DNA from 2 places in the Rhizorhapis sp. genome. Region 1 is predicted to be linked to the other one. Evidence: riboswitches for the same ligand, from Rfam matches in the RefSeq annotation. Region 1 holds a riboswitch; the other holds the start of a gene.
The links. Region 1 has a riboswitch for cobalamin ahead of VJS46_RS00040 (TonB-dependent receptor plug domain-containing protein). Riboswitches for the same ligand answer to the same signal wherever they lie in the genome.
Positions count from the first base shown of each region.

Region 2: it holds a riboswitch for cobalamin, as region 1 does, so the genes downstream of both, VJS46_RS00810 (DUF1636 family protein) here and VJS46_RS00040 (TonB-dependent receptor plug domain-containing protein) in region 1, are expected to answer to the same signal.

Region 1 is NZ_DATEMB010000002.1:980-6,518, forward strand. It holds gene VJS46_RS00040 (TonB-dependent receptor plug domain-containing protein) at 1-1,100, opposite strand, end outside; cobalamin riboswitch at 1,221-1,420, opposite strand; gene cobU (bifunctional adenosylcobinamide kinase/adenosylcobinamide-phosphate guanylyltransferase) at 1,459-1,989, shown strand; gene VJS46_RS00050 (hypothetical protein) at 2,027-2,197, shown strand; gene VJS46_RS00055 (class I mannose-6-phosphate isomerase) at 2,199-2,996, opposite strand; gene VJS46_RS00060 (amidohydrolase) at 2,993-4,657, opposite strand; gene VJS46_RS00065 (NAD(P)-dependent oxidoreductase) at 4,768-5,539, opposite strand, start outside.
Region 2 is NZ_DATEMB010000004.1:26,297-31,835, reverse strand. It holds gene VJS46_RS00835 (extensin family protein) at 289-942, shown strand; gene VJS46_RS00830 (TIGR00730 family Rossman fold protein) at 1,014-1,892, shown strand; gene yghU (glutathione-dependent disulfide-bond oxidoreductase) at 1,960-2,868, shown strand; gene VJS46_RS00820 (DUF488 domain-containing protein) at 2,894-3,325, shown strand; gene VJS46_RS00815 (zf-TFIIB domain-containing protein) at 3,435-3,716, shown strand; cobalamin riboswitch at 3,767-3,973, shown strand; gene VJS46_RS00810 (DUF1636 family protein) at 4,070-4,429, shown strand; gene cobW (cobalamin biosynthesis protein CobW) at 4,426-5,460, shown strand; gene cobN (cobaltochelatase subunit CobN) at 5,478-5,539, shown strand, end outside.

The DNA of each region.
Region 1 (5,539 bases):
AGGCTTTCAAGCGTCGTTCGCTCTTTGACGGGCGCCGGATTGGGATCGAGGAAAGAGGGAGAAGCGGTCCGCATGCGGGATCTCTCACGCTCCGCGCCGAATGTGGCTTCGATGCCTTGTGAGAAGTCGAAAATGCCTTGATATTCTAGCCGCTCATTAACGCCTTTGCTGTCAAATGTCTGCTCTGGCGTCAGGCTGCGGTCGAAATTGTCACGTTTGATATTGGTATAGGCGAAGGCGAAGCGATTGCGGAAGCGTCCATCGAACAGCGCCAGGTTGAGGCCGGAATAACCGACAAATTCCTTCGATCGGGAATATTCCGGTGTTTCCGCGAGAGTGAAGGCGGGCGGAGGCGAGCCGTCGATATCCGCCTTGCCATCGGCGTACCAAGCGCGCAGGTCGACCGACACCGCATCAGAAAGGCTGATCAGGAATTTCCCGTGAGCCCCGAAATTGCGATAGCCGTCCTTCTCCGTAGCGCCGCGATCTTCGTTGAAGGTGGAGATGCCGTCGGTCCGCAAGTAGCCCGCACCAATACTGGCGGCGACGGGACCAACTTTGCCGGACAGATTGCCCACGAGTTGTGCCGTATCGCGATAGCCATATTCCGCATTGCCATTGAAGGAGAGATCTTCGCCGGGCTCCCGAGTAATTACGTTGACCACGCCTCCGATGGCCTGGCTTCCCCAAAGGACCGACTGCGATCCCCTAACGACTTCTATGCTGCTGACATTGCCGGTCAGCAGGTTGGCGAAGTTGAAGCCTGCGCCGGGGGTCGAGGGATCGTTGATCTTCACTCCATCGATGAGCGCCACCGTCTGCTCGCTTTCGGCACCGCGGATATAGACGGCCGTTTGAGTGCCGATCCCGCCATTGCGGGCGAAGCTGACACCCGGCACCGTGCGGAGCAGGTCGACGACCGCAACGGCCTGCCGCGTTTCGATCTCGTCCTGATTGATCACGCTGATCGACTGGCCAATTTCTGACAGCGGTTTTTCTACGCGCGCGGCGGTGACGACGATCTGTTCACCGTCATCGGCCAGCGCGGGCATGGGCGCGATGATGGCGGCAGAGAGCAATAAATAACTGGAAAAACGCATGAATTCCCCTTTCAACAACGTAAAGAGGCCATGCGCGGATGGTGGTTTTCCCCGCGCGCAGCCCGACTCTGTCGTCACGCGAGGGAATCCCTCGATCGCCCGGCACACCCCGTCCGCGCGATGGATCGACTGCGTCAGGCAGGTCTCCTGGCTCCCGGGTCATCACTCGCGTCCCGCCTTCCCGGATGTGCATCCAGTGGCATGAGGGGCGCGAACTCGCCGGTCACAGTTGCGGGGGCAGCCCCGGATTGTGGACTTTTCGTCCACTTCCGGGTTCCCTTTTCATCCCATCTCTGGGAACCTGTCGCGACGCGCGTCTTAAGGGCAGGCAACATCAAGGGCAAGCGAGAAGAAGCTTATGATCAGGACGACATTGCTGCTGGGCGGTGCCCGGTCAGGGAAAAGCCGTTTGGCGCAGGCACTTGCCGAGCAGGAGGAGGGGCGGCTGATCTATGTCGCTACGGCCGCCGCGCATGACGGCGAGATGGCAGAGCGGATCGCCCGTCACCAGCAGGATCGCTGCGCACGGTGGGAAACGGTGGAGGAACAGCTCGACCTCGCCGGCGTGCTGGACCGCCATGGCCGGGAAGGAAATGTGCTGCTTGTCGACTGTTTGACCTTGTGGCTCAGCAACCTCATGCTGGCCGAGCGCGATCTTGGAGCGGCAGCGGAAGCCCTGGTCACCGCCCTTGCGCGGCAGGAAGGACATGTGATCCTGGTATCCAATGAGGTCGGCTCAGGCATCGTGCCGGAAACCCCCCTCGGCCGCGCGTTCAGGGATGAAGCCGGAAGGCTTAACCAGACGATCGCAGCAAAGGCTGATCGGGTTGCGCTGGTGGTGGCGGGGCTGCCGTTATGGTTGAAATTAGCTGATCGGCGTATGGCGTAGCTTGATACAATACGGCCTTCAGCGCATTTGCTCAGAGGTGACCGCAAAGGCACGTGGAGTCCGCATCGAAAAAGCCTTTGGGGTGTCGATGGATACGCTGATGCGGATGCAGAACAGCTATGACATTGCCCAGACCCGGAAGAGGGAAGGAGAGATCAAGGTTGCTCCTTTCAAGGGCAAGCTGGCTGATCCTCATGCAATGGTTTAGTTCAAAGCCTCGCGACCAGCACGTCCGCCTGCTCATCCACGCTAAACTCGGTCTCGCTCCTGATGAGCCAGCATTCGCTGCCTTGCCAGGGCTGATCGCCGATCTTGCCCGAGCCGCTCAGCGGGATGAACCATGTGGGGGAAGGCAGGGACAATCGGGTGCCGGACTGCAGCGATTGTATCGCCACGGAGAAGGGCTCGCCGGGCATCAACTGCGCGCTTGACCCCAGGGGAAGGCTGCGTTCAGGGAAGGGATAGGGCTCTGCCTTGCTTACCGCCACGCCGTCGTCGAGATGCAATTCGCGCGGGCGGCCATAGTCATAAAGGCGGTAGGTGACGTCCACATTCTGCTGCACCTCCACCAAGCTGATGCCCGCGCCAATCGCGTGGACAGTGCCCGCCGGAATGAAGAAGAAATCGCCGGGCTTCACCGGTTTCCAATCCATCAGCCGCTCTATCGAGCCATCCAGCGCGGCGGCCCTGAGTTCGTCTCCGCTCAAGGCGTGCTTGAGGCCGATGCCGAGCGTCGCATCCGGTTCGGCGTCCAGGATATACCAGCATTCCTCCTTGCCGCCGGGAAGGCCGCGCTCGCGGCCCTCGGCATCATTGGGGTGAACCTGGATCGAGAGCTTCTCGCTCGTGAAGATATATTTGACGAGCAGCGGCGGGCGCTCGCCCTCCGGGCCATCGAACCAGATTTCGCCGATCTTGCGCCCTTCGGGATTGGGAAAGATGGCCGGTATCTGCGTGCGGCCCCAGGGCTTTTCGACATATTTGGTAGTGAGCTTGATTGCGGTCACTGTTCGTCCTTTGGCTTTGCGGGGCTTCCTCCACGGACAAATTGCGGTTTTCCGCCGATCCAGACCTCCTCAATCTTTGCAGTCCTGATCTCGGCCGGCGAAGCTATGCTGATGTCGCTGTCGAGCAGAAGGAAGTCCGCATATCGGCCGGGCTGGAGCGAGCCCAGCCGGTCCTCCGCGCGGGCGGCATAAGCGCCTCCTAATGTGTAGGCTTTCAAGGCATCTTCAAGGGTGATGCGCTGTTCGGGCATCCAGCCGCCAAAGGGTTCGCCCTGCTCATCTTCCCTCGTCATCGCGACGGCGATCCCTGCAAAGGCATTGGCGGGCTCTACCGGTACGTCCGAGCCAAAGGCCAGCGGAACGCCATTGGCCAGCATGGATCGCCAGGCATAGGCGCTCCCCAGCCGCTCCTTGCCCATCCGCGCCTCCGCCATGCGCCAGTCGCTTGCTTCATGAAGCGGCTGCATCGAGGCGATGATGCCGTTGCGGGCAAAGCGGGGGAGGTCGGCTGAATCGACAATCTGGGCATGTTCGATGCGCCAGCGGCGGTCGCCCTTATAGGTTTCGGCAAGCTCGTCGATGGCGTCGAGAAGTTCTGCATTCGCCTTGTCGCCAATGGCGTGAACCGCCACCTGGAAACCGTCCATGGCGGCGCGGCTCATTTGGTTGCGAAGCTGAGCACCGGTCATCAGCGGCAGGCCGGTTTCTCCGGGAGCATCGCCATAAGGCGCCTTGAGCCATGCCCCGCGCGAGCCCAGCGTGCCGTCGAGCGAAAATTTGACGCCCGGCATGCGGAGGTGGCCGTCATAAAGCCAGGGCGTCGGTTCGGATCCGGCAGCGCTCAGCATGGTATCGATGCCGGCGGCATAGGAGATGATGCGGATGCGCAGATTGCCCCGGTCCCCCGCACGGCGAAAGGCCTGCCAGTCGTCCAGGCTGGAGCCCATGTCGGCAATGGCCGTAATGCCCTGGCTTAACAGATTTTGCTGGGCCTTGGAAAAGGCGAGGTCGCGTTCCTTGGGAAGCGGAGCAGGCAAGATCCTCTCAACGAGCGATGTGGCCGAATCTACGAATATGCCGCTGGGGCGTCCCGCCTCCATCTCGATGCGGCCGCCTTCCGGGGCCTTGGTGGCTGCGGTCACTCCGGCAAGCTGCATGGCTTTGCTGTTGGCCCAGGCGGCATGGCCGTCCACGCGCTCCAGCCAGACGGGGGTGTCGGGCACGACCGCGTCCAGATCAGCAGCCGCCGGAAAGCGGCGCATGCCCCAGGCTTCATGGTTCCAGCCCGTTCCGATGATCCAGCGGCGCTGCGGGTTTTGCTCCGCATAGGATTTGACCATCGCCAGGGCTTCAACCAGCGAGGCGGCTTTGCTGAGGTCCAGCGTCAGCGACTGGAAACCCAGCGCCATGACATGACCATGGGAGTCAATGAAGCCGGGCATCAGCGTCCGGCCCTTGCCGTCTGTGCGAAAATCCAGCTTTTCCGGCCGCTTGTCCTTGCGCTGCAGAAGCTTTTCGACCTTGCCGTCGCTGCCGACCAGTAGCCCGTCGAAACGGACCAGCTTGCCGTTCGCATCGAAGGTGATGCCGTTCACATTGTCGACAAGGCCGCTGGCGAGGAGCGGAGAAGGAAGGATGAGGGCGAGGGCAGACAGTAATATTCTTCTCCCCTGAAGGAGAGAGGTGACCCGAAGCCCTGGGAATGACGGTTTATGCGCTCGTGCCAAGATTCTGCCGCCGCTGATGCACGGCGTTTCGACAATGGAACCTGTCATGCCCGCGTCAGCCGCCGGACGAGAGCGCTGGTGTCCTGCCGGTTGCCGCCCATGGCCTGCACATCGGCGTAGAATTGGTCGACAAGCGCTGTGACGGGCAGGGTGGCTCCATTTACCCGTGCCTCTTCCAGCGCCAGGCCGAGGTCCTTCCGCATCCAATCGATGGCAAAGCCGAAGTCGAAACGGTCCTCCGCCATGCTATTCCAGCGATTGTCGAGCTGCCAGCTTTGGGCAGCGCCGCCGGAGATCGCCTCGAACACCTTGTCGAGGTCAAGCTCGGCCGCTTGGGCGAAACGGAGCGCTTCGGAAAGGCCCTGCAGCACGCCCGCGATGCAGATCTGGTTTACCATCTTGGTGGTCTGTCCGGCGCCTGCGCCGCCTACATGAACAATGCGGCCGGCATAGGCCTGCATCACCAGGCGGGCTGCGGCAAAGGCCTCGGGAGTTCCACCACACATGATGGAAAGCGTTCCCTTTTCGGCGCCGGCCTGGCCGCCGGAAACGGGGGCGTCGACGAAGAAAATACCCCGGCTTTCGCCCTCCACGAAAAGCTGCCGGGCGATGCGGGCAGAGACCGTGGTGTGATCGATGAACAGCGTGCCCGGCTTCATCGTGCGGTATGCGCCGTCGCGGCCCAGGGTTACAGAGGCGAGGTCATCGTCGGTGCCAACGCAACTGACGACCACCTCCGCGCCGTCTGCCGCCTTGGCGGGACTGACGGCCGCTTCGCCGCCATGCTGTTCTATCCAGGCCCTTGTCTTGGTCATG
Region 2 (5,539 bases), on a different contig from region 1:
ATTATAGGTAAATTAAATGTCCACGAAAGAATAAGCATGAATAGGACAATTGCAATTGTGACTAATATTTCGGGAGAGATTTTTCCAATATTGATCATGCGTCACCCAGTCGATCGTTTGGCTTTTTAACGTGGCTCAATAGGGTTAATAATTTCTCAAGGCGGGCCTAAAATAGAGAATCGACATCTACTTCTCACCCTTGCCAACCCCCTCAATATCCACGATATGTCACCCCACATTCATGCAGGCGCGCCTAACACCGCCCGCATGAGGAAAAGAGTTTCAGGGATGGGCTGGAATCGTCGGTTCAAATGGGGCGCTCTGGGGGCGTTGGTGTTGTTGCTGGCCGGGTGCGGGTCGGGGCCGGATAACCGGCGGCCGGGCCGTTCCGTGCCTGCTCCTTCGTCGGCTGAGGCGCGGCAGTGTCTGGCGGATCTTCGTTCCGCCTCCGTTCGCTTCACTCCGCTGCCCGACCAGCATTTTGGCGGCGGGTGCCATGCCATCAACAGTGTGAAGTTGCTCGACATCGGTACGCCGGTGACCAATTTGGGGGCGATGACATGCCCGCTGGCGGGAAAATTCGCCGCGTGGGCGCGTTATGGGGTGCAGCCCGCGGCGCGGCTCATTCTGGGGTCCGAACTGGTCAGGATCGAAACATACGGCACCTATGCCTGCCGCAACATCAACGGCAACATGTCCGGCAACCGGTCCGAACATGCGCATAGCAATGCCGTGGACGTTGCGGCCTTCGTGCTTGCCGACGGGCGGCGGATCACGGTGAGGGACCAGTGGAATGGCGATGACCAGTCGCGGCGATTCCTTCGGGTTATCCATGAGAGCGCCTGCAAGCGGTTCCGCACAGTGCTCAGCCCCGATTATAATGCTGCCCACCGCGATCATTTCCATTTCGATATGGGCGGCAAGGGAATCTATTGCCGCTAATCCCGCTCCGTTCCGGGACAAGCTGAACCCATGATATTGGAATTGCCACAATTGCTGCTTAAATGGGCTGAATGACAAACAAAGAAATTGCCGAGCGAAAATTTCGCCGCGCTTCAGATGATGCCAGCACCGCCAAACTGGCCGTTTCCACACCGCAAACCGAAAGCGACGCCTATAAGCTGGCGTTCCAGGATACAGAATTCCTTCTGAGGGAGGATTTGCGGCCGGTGCGGTTTCAGCTTGAGTTGCTGAAGCCGGAACTGCTGCTGGATGAGGCGCAGATTGAATCGACCTTCGTCTTCTATGGCTCGGCGCGCATTCCGCATCCCGATCAGGCGCATGTGCCGATCGAAAAGGCGCAGACCGATTATGACCGCAAGGTCGCAGAGCGCCTTGCCGAGAAGGCCAAATATTATGACGAGGCCCGCAAGCTTGCCTATAAGGCCAGCAAATTTCCGATGACGGACGACGGGTGCCGCAACTTCGTGGTCTGCTCAGGCGGCGGCCCTTCGATCATGGAGGCGGCGAACAAGGGCGCGCATGAGGCGGGGGCCTTGTCGATCGGGCTCAACATCGTCCTGCCACATGAACAGGCGCCCAATCATTATGTGACGCCGGAATTGAGCTTTCAGTTCCACTATTTCGCGCTCCGCAAGATGCACTTCCTGCTGCGGGCGCGGGCGCTGGCGGTTTTCCCCGGCGGGTTCGGGACGTTCGACGAATTCTTTGAAACGCTGACCCTCATCCAGACCGGAAAGATGAAGCCGATCCCCGTCCTTGTCTTTGGCCAGGACTTCTGGAACCGGGTGGTGAATTTCGAGGCTCTGGCCGAGGAGGGTACGGTCAGCCCGGAGGATCTGGACCTGTTCCACTTCGTTGAAACCGCCGATGATGCCTGGGACATCGTTCAGACATTCTATGAGAAAGCAGGCATGCCCGGCTACCGGTAGCCCTGGAGGCAATGCCAACGCGCGGATCCTTGATTTGCTTGTTGAAACTGCATCACTGGAGAATGAAATGACAGAGACCCTGGACGCTGCACAGAACCAGCCCGCAGGCTATGTCCCGCCAAAGATATGGCAATGGGACAAGGAGAATGGGGGGCAATTCGCCAGCGTCAACCGTCCGGTTTCCGGGGCCACGCACGAGAAAGCGCTGCCGGTGGGCAAACATCCGCTCCAGCTCTATTCCCAGGGGACGCCCAATGGGATCAAGGTCACCATCATGCTGGAAGAGCTTCTGGCGCTCGGCCATTCAGGCGCGGAATATGACGCCTGGCTGATCAGGATCGGTGAAGGGGATCAGTTTTCCAGCGGCTTTGTGGAGATCAATCCCAATTCAAAGATCCCCGCAATGATGGACTATTCGACCAACCCGCCCACCCGCCTTTTTGAAAGCGGCTCGATCCTTTTCTATCTAGGCGAAAAATTTGGCGCCTTCCTGCCCAGGGAACATCATAAGCGTGCAGAAACGATGAACTGGCTGATGTGGCAGATGGGTTCTGCCCCCTTTGTTGGCGGAGGTTTCGGTCATTTCTTCACTTATGCTCCGTTCAAGATGGAATATCCCATCAATCGCTACGCCATGGAAACGAAGCGGCAGCTCCACGTGCTCGACACGCAGCTTGCCAGGAACGAATATGTGGCAGGGGACCAATATACGATCGCCGACATGGCGATCTGGCCCTGGTATGGCTCGCTCATGCGCGATGGCTATGGTGCACAGGAATTTCTGTCGGTGCATGAATATCGCAATGTCGATCGCTGGGCGGACCTGATCGGCAATCGGGAGGGCGTGAAACGGGGCCAAATGGTCAATCGCACCGCTGGCGCTCCGGAAACGCAACTGCGCGAACGGCATACGGCCAGCGACTTCGAACGGAACCGTCAGGATATGGTGGAGGCCCGCGGCGGAGAGCGAATATGACTATAAGCGTGTAGCCATGGCCGGGCTGAAGATATTCACCATCGGCTATGAGGGCGCGACGCAGGCGGACTTCATCGCCCGGCTGGCGGAAGCGGGGATTGAACTGCTCGCCGATGTCAGGGCCGTGCCGCTCTCCCGCCGGCCTGGCTTTTCCAAAAATGTGCTGGCGGCCGCCTTGAAGGAAGCCGGGATCGATTATGTGGGCTTGAAGGCGCTCGGCACGCCGCCGGAGGGCAGGGAGGCCGCGCGCAAGGGACGGAGTGACATTTTGTCGCGGGTTTATGCCGCGCAACTGGAATTGCCGGAGGCGCAATTGGCCGCGGCCCAACTGGTCGACATGGCGAGAGAGCGGCCAACGGCATTGCTCTGCTTTGAACGGGACCCTTGTGCCTGTCATCGCTCGCTGCTCATCAAGGCCGTGATGCCGCAGGCCGAGACGGTGCACCTCTTCGTCTGAACCTCGCCCCGCCTTGCGGCCTGCGGGATTGAAGCCCCGCGTCTCCGACCTATGTCTTGTTGGCAATAACGCACTGATTTTTATGGTTTGATCCAGAAGGGTTTTTCTGATGACAAATGCCGCCGCCGGAATGCCTTGCCCAGTATGCCGTGTTCCGCTTGTGATGAGCGAACGCCAGGGCGTGGAGATCGATTATTGCCCGCAATGCCGGGGCGTGTGGCTCGACCGGGGCGAGCTCGACAAGATACTGGAACGCAGCGCCCAAAGCGCCCCTGCGGCAGCGCCCCAGCCCGTGCAACCCGCGCCCCATTATGGCGATCAGCGTTCACAGCCCTGGGGGCAGAAGCCGTATAAGAGGAAGAAGTCTTTCCTAGAAGAACTCTTCGATTAGGCCCGGCAGACTCGGCGCTCAGCTTGACTTTGCGCCGCAAACCGTCTTTTAGGTCATCTCTAGACGACGGTCCCCGGCAGGCGCTGCCGGGGTTAAAGGGGAATGCAGTGAAGCGCGAAGCAAGCGCCAATCTGCGGCTGCCCCCGCAACTGTAAGCGGCGAGTCGAGGCCATTAGCCACTGGGACTTGGGTCCTGGGAAGGCGGCCAGGACGATCGAGCCGCAAGCCAGGAGACCCGCCCTCGTCTTGCATCGGACGAACGGGCGGGGTGCCCCGGTATGTCGGACAGGCGGACAGGCGATCTAGCGCCTTGCGTCAGTCTTTTCCCAGCGCCCCGGAATGGAAGGGGCGCTGTGACCGCAACAATATTGGTTTGCACAAGCTGCAAGGGTGAAAGCGAGGCCGCGGGCGCCCGGCTGGCTGATGCCGTCGAGGCTGGGCTTGCGGCCGACGGGAGTGGCGCTCGGCTGTTGCGCGTCAACTGTCTGGCCAACTGCACTCGCGGTCCCAGCGCTGTCATCCGTGCGGAAGGAAGCTGGTCCTACATCTTCGGGTCGCTCTCGCCCGACGATTCATCCAGCCTCATTGCAGGGGCGGCGCTTCTCAAGGACTCCATCGACGGCCTGCTGCCCTGGCGGGGGCGGCCCGATTGCCTCAAGCGCGGCATGATTGCGCGCATTCCTCCCCTCGATTTTGCCGGAGAACAGCCATGACCCTTTCGCTTGCTCGCGTGCCTTGTACGATCGTCACCGGCTTTCTTGGAGCAGGAAAGACGACGCTCGTCCGCCATATCCTTGCCAAGGCTGGGGGCAGGCGCCTTGCCGTGATCGTCAATGAATTTGGTGACGTTGGCATTGATGGCGACCTGCTGAAGGGCTGCGGCATTGAAAGCTGCCCCGAAGAGAATATCGTCGAACTTGCCAATGGCTGCCTCTGCTGCACGGTGGCCGACGATTTCGTGCCCGCCATCGACGCCATTTTGGCCCGGGAGCCAAGGGTGGATCATATCCTTATCGAAACCTCCGGCCTCGCCCTTCCGAAGCCGCTGGTGCAGGCGTTCAACTGGCCCAGCATCAAGAGCCGCGTGACGGTCGACGGCGTGGTGGCGGTGGTCGATGGCGCGGCCTTGGCGGAAGGCAGGGTTGCTGCCGACATGGAGGCCCTCGCCGCGCAGCGAGAGGCAGACGAGACACTGGACCATGATGATCCGGTGGAAGAAGTTTTTCTGGACCAGCTCGCCTGTGCCGACCTGGTGGTCATGACCAAGGCCGATCTTTTCGCATCCGAGGCCGAGCGGCAAGGCGCGCATGATGCGGTCGGGAAGGCGCTGCCGTCCGCCGTCCGGGTCATTGAAAGCCGGGGCGGGGTGGATCCGTCGGTGATGCTCGGCCTTGGCCTTGACGCGCAGGAGAGCATTGAAGCGCGGCGAACGCTGCACGATGCGGAGGGCGATCATGAGCATGACGATTTCGACAGTTTCATTGTCGATCTACCGGAAATCTTCGACCCGGAGGCCATCGTTCAGCGGATCGATGCTGCGGCGCGTGATCATGGCGTGTTGCGCGTCAAAGGCTTCCTGGCCGTCACCGGGAAGGCGATGCGCCTTCAGGTTCAGGCAGTGGGCGCGCGCGTGACGCACCAGTTCGACCGCCTTTGGGAAGCAGGCGAGCGTTCCGGGCGGCTCGTCGTCATCGGCCTTAACGGCATGGACCGCGAGGCGGTCGCGCAGGCCCTGCGCGGCTGATCGGGGAGCGCCGCCACGTGCATCTTCTCAACACCAGTTCGGCGGGGCTCGATGATCTTGCAGAGCCGGTCGATCTGGC